2 regions of the Paenibacillus sp. OK060 genome follow, and region 1 is predicted to be linked to the other one. Evidence: a T-box and tRNA genes for the amino acid it is inferred to sense, from the RefSeq annotation. Region 1 holds a T-box; the other holds one or more tRNA genes.
What was found. The T-box of region 1 lies ahead of leuS (leucine--tRNA ligase). A T-box ahead of a tRNA ligase gene usually reads a tRNA of that ligase, here a tRNA-Leu.
Positions count from the first base shown of each region.

Region 2: it has a tRNA-Leu gene. The T-box ahead of leuS (leucine--tRNA ligase) is inferred to sense a tRNA for this amino acid. The anticodon was not compared.

Region 1 is NZ_FNFR01000005.1:173,036-177,770, reverse strand. Features, by position in the region: gene BLS14_RS19425 (CvfB family protein) at 1-470, shown strand, start outside; gene BLS14_RS19420 (class I SAM-dependent DNA methyltransferase) at 610-1,380, shown strand; gene BLS14_RS19415 (phosphotransferase family protein) at 1,559-2,515, shown strand; T-box leader at 2,614-2,880, shown strand; gene leuS (leucine--tRNA ligase) at 2,952-4,735, shown strand, end outside.
Region 2 is NZ_FNFR01000004.1:579,946-584,680, reverse strand. Features, by position in the region: gene BLS14_RS17815 (HAD family hydrolase) at 82-477, opposite strand; cyclic di-AMP (ydaO/yuaA leader) riboswitch at 598-773, opposite strand; gene BLS14_RS17810 (glutathione peroxidase) at 1,141-1,617, shown strand; partial or broken gene BLS14_RS33585 (hypothetical protein) at 1,596-1,661, opposite strand; tRNA gene BLS14_RS17800 (tRNA-Leu) at 1,768-1,850, opposite strand; gene BLS14_RS17795 (urease accessory protein UreF) at 2,271-2,972, shown strand; gene BLS14_RS17790 (hypothetical protein) at 3,250-3,453, shown strand; gene BLS14_RS17785 (nitrogen regulation protein NR(II)) at 3,481-4,134, shown strand; gene urtE (urea ABC transporter ATP-binding subunit UrtE) at 4,160-4,735, opposite strand, start outside.

The sequences.
Region 1 (4,735 bases):
TCCATGCGCCAACCTCATGGGTTAATCAATGGGTTGAAGCTACGGTGTACAAGACACTTCAGATGGGTACGTTTGTACTTGTTGAAGGTGGAGTGCTGGGATTTGGAGCCATTGGCATGATCCATTCCTCGGAGCGTAACCGGATGCTGCGTCTGGGTGAAAAGGTAAACTGCCGGGTAACTATGGTCCGTGAAGATGGACGTGTCAATCTGGCAATGTCTCCTCTCAAAGAGGTTGGTCGCAACGAAGATGCAGACAAACTGCTTGCTTTCATGAAAGAGCGCCCTACGGGCGGCATGCCGTATTCGGATGCAACCCCGCCGGACATCATCAAGCAGCGTTTTGGTATCAGTAAATCCGCTTTCAAGCGGGCCTTGGGCAAACTGATGAAGGATGGTCTGGTAACTCAAAAGGAAAACTGGACTTATCTGACAGAGTCTGTACTTCAGGATCAGAACGAGGACAAGTAGACAAACGGGTAGAATGGATCAAGCATACGCTTGAATCCACAAGTAAAGGCAGGGCAAGGCTGGGTGAACTCCGGACGCCCCTGCTTTTTCTTTTGTTCAAAAGAGATTCGAAAATGAAATTGAAAGTGCGGTGCCTGACATGTCTTACCGGAAATTTGCCTATGTGTACGATGAATTAATGGAGGATATGCCTTATCCGGACTGGATAAGGTTTGCGAGAACGGCTTGGGAACGGCATGGCATGCCGAAAAGTGTGGCTGAACTGGGCTGTGGAACCGGCTCAATTACGATCCCACTGGTGAACTCCGGCTTTGAAGTTACAGGTATTGACCTGTCAGCGGACATGCTGTCTGTTGCACGCAGTAAAATGGAGGCCACGCCTCAAGGCCACCGCTTATATCGGGAAGGCAGTGTCCGCTGGGTGCAGCAGGATATGCGGGACTGGAGAGTGCCGGAGCCTGTGGACTCGGTGATATCGTTCTGTGATTGCGTGAATTATCTGCTTGAAAAAGAGGATATCGTTCGTACCTTTCAGCGTACTTACGAGATGCTAAAGCCGGAGGGCACATTCCTGTTCGATGTACATCATCCGAATACCCTTATTCGATACGAAGAGGAGCAACCATTTGTGTTGGACGAACGCTCCGTATCGTATATTTGGACCTGTGATATGGATCATGAACGGTGTGAGATTGAGCATCATCTAAGTATCTTTTCGCGTGTGGCTGAGAGCGGCAAGGATATGTACCAACGGTTTGAAGAGGTTCATGTTCAGCGTGCGTATGATCCGGACTGGATGAAGCTGGAGCTCACGAAGGCTGGCTTCAGAGATGTACGTGTATATGCTGATTTTGAGTGGAAAGAGGCGGGAGAAGGCGCACAGCGTCTATTCTATGTAGCCGTGAAATAGGATTAAGATAAAGAACTGTCCTTATGATGTATAAGGGCAGTTCTTTGTTTATAAGAATGTTTTTTTATATGTAATAAAAGTTATTGCCAGTGGGGTTAAAGGAAGCCATAATAGTTGGATGGAAAACGTTTTCTAATTAGTAGAATCCTGAAAAATTAAATTCTGGGTGGGATGCAGAATGGAAAGTACATACAAAACAAGGCTTACTTCCGAACAATTAGACAGAATTGTGCAGCAGCACTTTAACACAGGTGTCCAAGAATACAAAGAGATGATTGACGGGTGGGCAAACCACGCTTACTTTATTACCAAGAAAGACGGACAGAAGGTTGTACTCAAAATAGCTCCTTCTAATGGCATTAAGCTGATGCGCTGCGAACAGCATGTCATGGTTGCTGAGGTTGAAGCACTACGACTCGCGGCAGAACTTCAGGATGTACCCGTTCCTCGGGTATTGGCCTATGATCCATCGCTCACCCTGGTTCCGGCAGAATATTTTATTATGGAGTACATGCCAGGAACGCCGTATAACAAAGTCAAAGATCAGTACAGTGCAGAAGAGCAGGAATCCATAGAGCAGCAGCTGGGTGCATACAATCGTCGGATCAATGAAATTAAAGGAGAGAAGTTTGGTTACTTTTCTTCAAAGAAATCGCATTATACAACGTGGAAAGAAGCTTTCATGAGCCTAATGGATGATATGCTTGCAGATAGCAAAGCAGCGGGTGTGGAATTTTCGATTCGTTATGAGGAACTGGAGCGTTTGATTCAAGAGAAATCGGATGTGCTGGATGATGTCAAAGAGCCTGTGCTTGTACATTGGGATTTGTGGGATGGGAATGTATTTGTAGAGGCGGGGAAAATCACCGCCATTATCGATTTCGAACGTTCCCTTTGGGCAGATCCTTTAATGGAGCACTATTTCAGTCATTTTAATAATACACCGGGATTCCTCAAAGGATATGGTAGAGCAGTTACAACAGACAGTGAACGAAAAAGAAGAAGTTTATATGATCTGTATTTTGATCTGGCGCTGAGAATCGAGTGTCCATATCGTCAATACGATAACAAGGAACACATTCAGTGGTCGATTGATAATCTAGAAGAAGGAATCAAGCGATTCCAGTCGTCTTAAGGTGTATACTGATGCGTAGCATTGCTTATACTCAACAGACAGTGTAATATTGACTTTAATGCTGCTTTTTTATATAATGTTTCCGATCATATCGTATACATATTTCGATGATAAGGATCAGTAGTGAATCCTGTACATGACAGAGAGCCGGCGCTTGGTGCAAGTCGGTTGACAGTATTTCACGAACTCGCCTTGGAGAAATGCGGTGATTACACCATCTTGCAACCGACTGATTAACACTCGGGTTCAGGAATGGAAATCCGCATCGGTTAACCGCCGTTACAGGTCCAAAGGGAGTGGATGACGAAGCACGATCGTCCGCTAACTAGGGTGGTACCACGGGAATTCAACCTCTCGTCCCTAGCGCTGCAAACGCTACGGGATGCTGAGGTTTTTTTGTTGCAATAAAAGCGAATAACCAGAGGAGGAACAATAGATGAGTGAGAATCAACAGCCGAAACACGGCTATAAGCCACAAGACATGGAGAAAAGTTGGCAGCAATACTGGGATGACAATAAAACGTTTAAAACGGGTGAAGACCCCGCTAAACCGAAGTTTTATGCCTTAGATATGTTTCCGTATCCATCCGGCTCAGGCCTGCACGTAGGTCACCCGGAAGGATATACGGCAACGGATATCGTATCCCGTTTCAAACGTATGCGCGGTTTCAATGTATTGCATCCAATGGGTTGGGACGCTTTCGGCCTGCCTGCTGAGCAGCATGCATTGGATACTGGTGAGCATCCACGGGATATTACATTCCGCAATATTGACAATTTCCGTCGCCAGATCAAATCACTGGGTTTCTCATATGACTGGGATCGGGAGATCAGCACAACAGACCCTGACTATTACAAATGGACGCAATGGATCTTCATCCAGTTGTACAATAAAGGCCTGGCTTATGTAGATGAAGTGCCTGTGAACTGGTGCGAAGCTTTGGGAACGGTACTAGCGAACGAAGAAGTTATCGACGGTAAGAGTGAGCGCGGTGGACATCCGGTCGTTCGTAAACCGATGCGCCAGTGGGTATTGAGAATTACAGAATATGCAGAGCGTTTGCTGGAAGACCTGGAAGAGCTGGACTGGTCGGAAAGTATTAAGGATATGCAGCGCAACTGGATCGGCAAATCGACCGGGGCGGAAGTTACTTTTGCCATTGAGGGTCATGAAGAAGTTATTAAAGTGTTTACGACACGTGCAGATACTTTGTTTGGTGCAAGTTATGCTGTATTGGCACCTGAGCATGAGCTAGTGGAAGTCATTACAACAGCTGAACAGCGTGAAGCAATCAAGGCATATCAGGAACAGGCTGCTCGCAAGAGTGATCTGGAACGTACTGATTTGGCTAAAGACAAAACGGGTGTGTTCACAGGAACTTATGCAATCAATCCGGTAAACGGAGCGAAGGTGCCAATCTGGATCGCCGATTATGTTCTGGCTGGATACGGCACAGGGGCGATCATGGCTGTTCCGGGACATGACGCTCGTGACTGGGAGTTTGCAAAACAGTTTGGTCTGGACATCATCGAGGTTGTACAGGGTGGCGACGTGAGACAAGAAGCGTATTCCGGAGACGGACCGCATGTGAACTCCGATTTCCTGAACGGATTGAACAACGAAGAAGCGATTGCGAAGATGATTGCCTGGTTGGAAGAGAACGGTAAGGGACAAGGCAAGGTAACCTATCGTCTGCGCGATTGGCTGTTCAGCCGTCAGCGTTACTGGGGTGAACCAATCCCGATTCTGCATCTGGAAGACGGAACGATGAAGACGGTGCCGGAAGATCAACTGCCTTTGCTGCTGCCGGATATTGACCAGATCAAACCCTCGGGCACTGGAGAGTCACCACTGGCGAATGTTACGGAATGGGTTAACACCGTAGATCCGGAAACGGGAATGAAAGCACGTCGCGAGACGAACACAATGCCACAATGGGCAGGTAGCTGCTGGTATTACCTGCGCTTTATTGATCCACACAATGACAAGGAACTGATCTCTCAGGAGAAACAGCAGCAATGGCTGCCAGTTGATCTGTATATCGGGGGAGCAGAGCACGCGGTGCTTCACTTGCTGTACGCTCGTTTCTGGCATAAAGTGCTGTATGATCTGGGTGTGGTGCATACCAAAGAGCCGTTCCACAAACTGGTCAACCAAGGGATGATCCTGGGAACCAACAATGAGAAGATGAGTAAATCCCGTGGTAATGTTATTAACCC
Region 2 (4,735 bases), on a different contig from region 1:
CTCCTCAAGTTTCCGTTTATTTATGATTTCAATTATAACAGGCAGCTGACACTGGATCAATCACAGGAATAGTACTAGCCACTAGCCATTCAGTAGAAACCCAACTTCCCCATTCAAGGAATATACAATACGGTCTGCTCCCATTCCCCGATAGATCCCTTTGGGGTGGCTTTGTTCCGTAATGACACACAGGGACTTGGATGTCCAGGAGCGGCAGATCTGTAAATATCGACAGGTCAGGTTTAGGCTATTTTCAAAAATAAAAACATTGCCGACACTACCTTGCGGCAAAAACCATTTCTGAGCAGCAGCTGTGTTCATGCGAATGACATGCTCCACACCAATCCTCCGGAGCCTGCGCTCTTCCCCTGCACTGTTGGTCAGAACGGCAAACGGCATTTTTTTGTACATCAGCAATTTGATAAATTTACGTCCTGCTTCATTTGGAGCAGTCACTAAGATCATCTCTTTATCCATCATTCGTTCCTCCCTTGGCGTGAAAAGACAACAAAAAAGAAGCGTGGGGGACCAAGGCCTCCCGGACGCTTCTTCAATAATCCATAGCAAAAAGACACTATGAACCAGCGTACGGCTTGTTGCCTCTCCCTTTAACGCTTACGAGGTTAGCTGACGGATTCGGGCGCGAGAGTCGCCCTATTTCCGGCTGTCACCGGAAAATTCACCCCATGGATGCCTACTGTCCTGGACAGTTCATCCTGTTGGTTCCCCCGTTTCCCACCCATGAATGAATGGAAACTCAGCGATTAAAACATCGTTCTTTTATAATCATTAATCAGAGCGATATTATCGTTTGTTTCGTTTTTCATGTAAAATTTAATTTAAATTGGAATTACGATATGAATCATACACCCGTGCCATATTGGTGTAAAGTCTGCGCAGATCACCGAATCGACGGATTTTTGCCATTTCACATCAATAATAGCGCTTACAACGTATCCATTCTCTACCCATCTCATCAAAGCTCTCTAATTCTCTCTTTAGCGAAATTCAGGTAGCAAATCAGTCACAGATCATACACGACAGCTTCAAATTGAGTTAAAAAAGCAATATTAATTTTGCATTATTTAATTGTAATCAATATAATAGAAGAAAGAAGAATATGAAATGGAGGCGATTTTCATGTCAGTCTACGACTACAAAGTAAACACCCTTCGCGGTCAGGAAGTTGAAATGTCCAACTATCGTGACAAAGTACTGCTTATCGTGAATACAGCAAGCCAATGCGGCCTCACACCTCAATTCAAAGGTCTGCAAGAGCTTCAGGATAAGTTTAAAGACTCCCCATTCGAAGTTCTTGGTTTTCCAAGCAACCAGTTTGCACAGGAAAAAGGCTCTTCTGATGATATTGCCGAGTTCTGCCAGATGAACTATGGTGTTAGCTTCCCGATGTTTGAGAAGATCGATGTGAATGGTTCAAGCGCTCACCCTCTTTTCCAGCACCTTACCAAAGAAGCGCCAGGCGTACTCGGCTCCAAAGCCATCAAATGGAACTTCACCAAATTCCTTGTGGATCAGAACGGACGTGTTCTGAAACGGTATGCTCCCAAAACAACACCTGATAAAATTGAAGCGGACATCAAAGAATTGCTTAAATAACAAGTAAAGGCCATCCGACCCCAGCAGACAGAATGAGCATGCATTCAGGGGAAACGGGTGACCTTTTTTTGTCTGGCCCATCTGTACTGTAAATAAAACAAAAAAAAGAAGCTTCCCATACGGGAAGCTTCTTTTTTATCGTTCTTATGATGCGGTCGAGAGGACTCGAACCTCCACGGGTATACACCCACTACCCCCTCAAGATAGCGTGTCTGCCATTCCACCACGACCGCATGTCGTAAATAATCGGCAACAAAATTGATTATACCCGGTTCATGTTTAAAAGTAAAGCATTTTTCTTAATATCATTTTAACTGCGCTTTTCCTTCCATAAATCGTATAATCTCGTCATTTTCTCCTACGAAGTGCATATGATTAAATTTAATCCCGTTTGTATACCCGATTAGGCCGATCACTCTACTTTATTTGTATTACCATCCTTCATATCCCTTAGTATAAAGTAACTCATAAAGTTATATAAAATAACACTAAATAGATTTAATATTCAAAAAACAAAGAAACTATTGACAAAAAGCGGATATTTATGTGAATATATATATCATATAATTCGGATTTACAAACATAAAGCGAACCAAAAAGGAGTATAAATGTTATTTAACATAACATTTAACGAACGTAGGAGGCGAAAGATTGTGAACCGTGGGAATAAGCTGCTCGATTATGTCAAACTGCTTGATTCCTCTATCCAGGTCGGAGGGTTCACCCATTCCTTCGGTATGGATGCCCATATCGCTGAAGGTACCATTCGTAGTGTTGAAGATCTCGAATCATTCATGCGCTGTCAATTGCATCCCAGCATCGTGCGTCTGGAAGGTATGGCGATTAAAGGCATATACACCGCCGCAGATCACAAGGACGCATGGCGTACAGCCCTCATCGACAAACTCGTTCATGTCCAGCGCACCCCAGTCAATCTTAGAGAACATGCCTCCATTATGGGCAAACGACTAATTAAGCTAGCTCGCGCACTACACCCCTGGATTGATTTTAGCCATCTCGAACAAACGCTGGCTAAGTATGAATCTGTTGGCTGTCTCCCCACTGTTCACGCCTGGATTAACCACCACCTCGAAATCCCTGTCGAGGAGGCGGTCCTTGGTTATCTGCATTCAGCCATGAGTGCCTGCATAACCGAAGCCTCCAAAGTGATTCCCCTTAACACCGATACAACCCAGGACCTGCTGGTTCGCCTGGCCGCAGACCTGGAGCATGAATGGGATACCGTCAGCGCCTCCGCTGCGGATGGACCGGTACAACCGACCTCATTGTCCATGAAAACGTTGTTTCCAAGCTTTCACATGCTTGGAGCAGGGCTTCACGCATACAGAGCCTAATTCCCATCCCCTTTTTCTTCACACAACCCACCTCCTCACACAGTAAAATATAAAAAAACACGCCGCAACCTCATTGCTGGCGTGTTTTTTATGTCATTTATTTTGTCTATTTAACGCATTTACGCCATTTAACACATTAAAATACACTTATTTCCGTCTTTTTTAATTGTTAGATGACGCAAATGCGTATATAATAAAACATACAGCTCGCATATCTATATATTTTACACCAAGAATAACCAGCTGAACACTACATTCCAACGAGGGGTGAACCCTTTTGAACAAAAAGAAACCTGTGACTCCTTTCGGATGGGCCATTAAACGACGACTAACCGAACTCCAGGTCGACCAAAAGACATTTTGTGAACAGTATGGCATTCCGCCATATCGTCTGTCCAATCTCATTCACGGTACCCGCAAAGCAACCCGGTTCAGGAACCAGGTCGCAGACATCTTGGAAATTCCAGATGATTTAAGATAAGATTTCTGCCAAGGAGGAGCTCATTTCATGAGATACTTAATATCCGATCTGGAGAGATTATCGTTCCAGTCCATTCAACACCAACTTATCATCGTCGATCACAACTGGATCATTCGAAGCTGCAACACCGCTTGGCAACATGGACTTGGGCAACTGCTTCCCAAACAGAGCGTAACAAGCCCCTCCAGAACAGCACCTGAACCGCCTCATTACCTTCATCTTGTAGAGGGGTGGACATTACGCGAGGAGAAAGCAAAAAATGCGAAGATTGTTCAGGAGTTGAAAAGTATCACTGCACCTTTTAAAGACAGTTATACATACGATATCTCCGTTCAAACTGCTCACAGCGAACAGCGATGGTTCCGTATGGAACTCACCCCATTGATTCAGGCCGACCCATCCCTGCTGTCTGATCTTGCACTGATTGCACACACGGATGTTACCGAACAGAAACAGACAGAACGCCAATTGAAGAAGGCTCTGTCTGAAGTGCGCACTTTGCGTGGACTGCTTCCCATCTGCGCTGTCTGCAAACAGATTAAGGATGAACAGGACAGCTGGAACTCTGTTGAAAGTTATTTGGAGAAGCACACCCATGCCGAATTCACTCATGATATCTGCCCGGATTGCATCCGAAGACTATATCCGAAGTACTCCAACATTCTGGACAAACGCTCCTGAACTCATCCTACGCCATGAACCTTAGCTAGACAGACAGATGGTGCTCAAACTGCGACATATCCAGCTCTCGCGGTGCTCCTTGCAGTGCAATTGCCCCTTTGTCCATTACATAGATATAATCTGCAGCACCGCGTACAAAATCAATGCTTTGCTCCACCAGCAAGATGGAGATCTCACCCTTTTCCTTAATTTGCAAAATGACCTGCCGGATGTCCTCTACGATGGAAGGCTGAATACCTTCTGTCGGTTCATCCAGAAGCAATAATCCCGGCCGGGCAGCCAGTGCGCGGGCAAATGCCAACTGCTGTTGCTGCCCACCACTTAGATCACCACCCTGCCGTCCATACATCGTGGCAAGCACCGGAAACATCGCAAGTACATCCTCCGGGAACATCTTTACACCCGCTGCACTTGTCTCCAGACCCAGCAGCAGATTTTCTTTTACCGTAAGCTGCGGGAATATTTCCCGCCCCTGCGGCACATATCCAATCCCCGACCTGGCCCGTTTGGCCGGATCGTGGGTGGATAATTCCTGACCTTTCCACTGAATACTTCCCTTGCGCGTTTTAAGAAGCCCCATCAACGTCTTCATCAAGGTGGT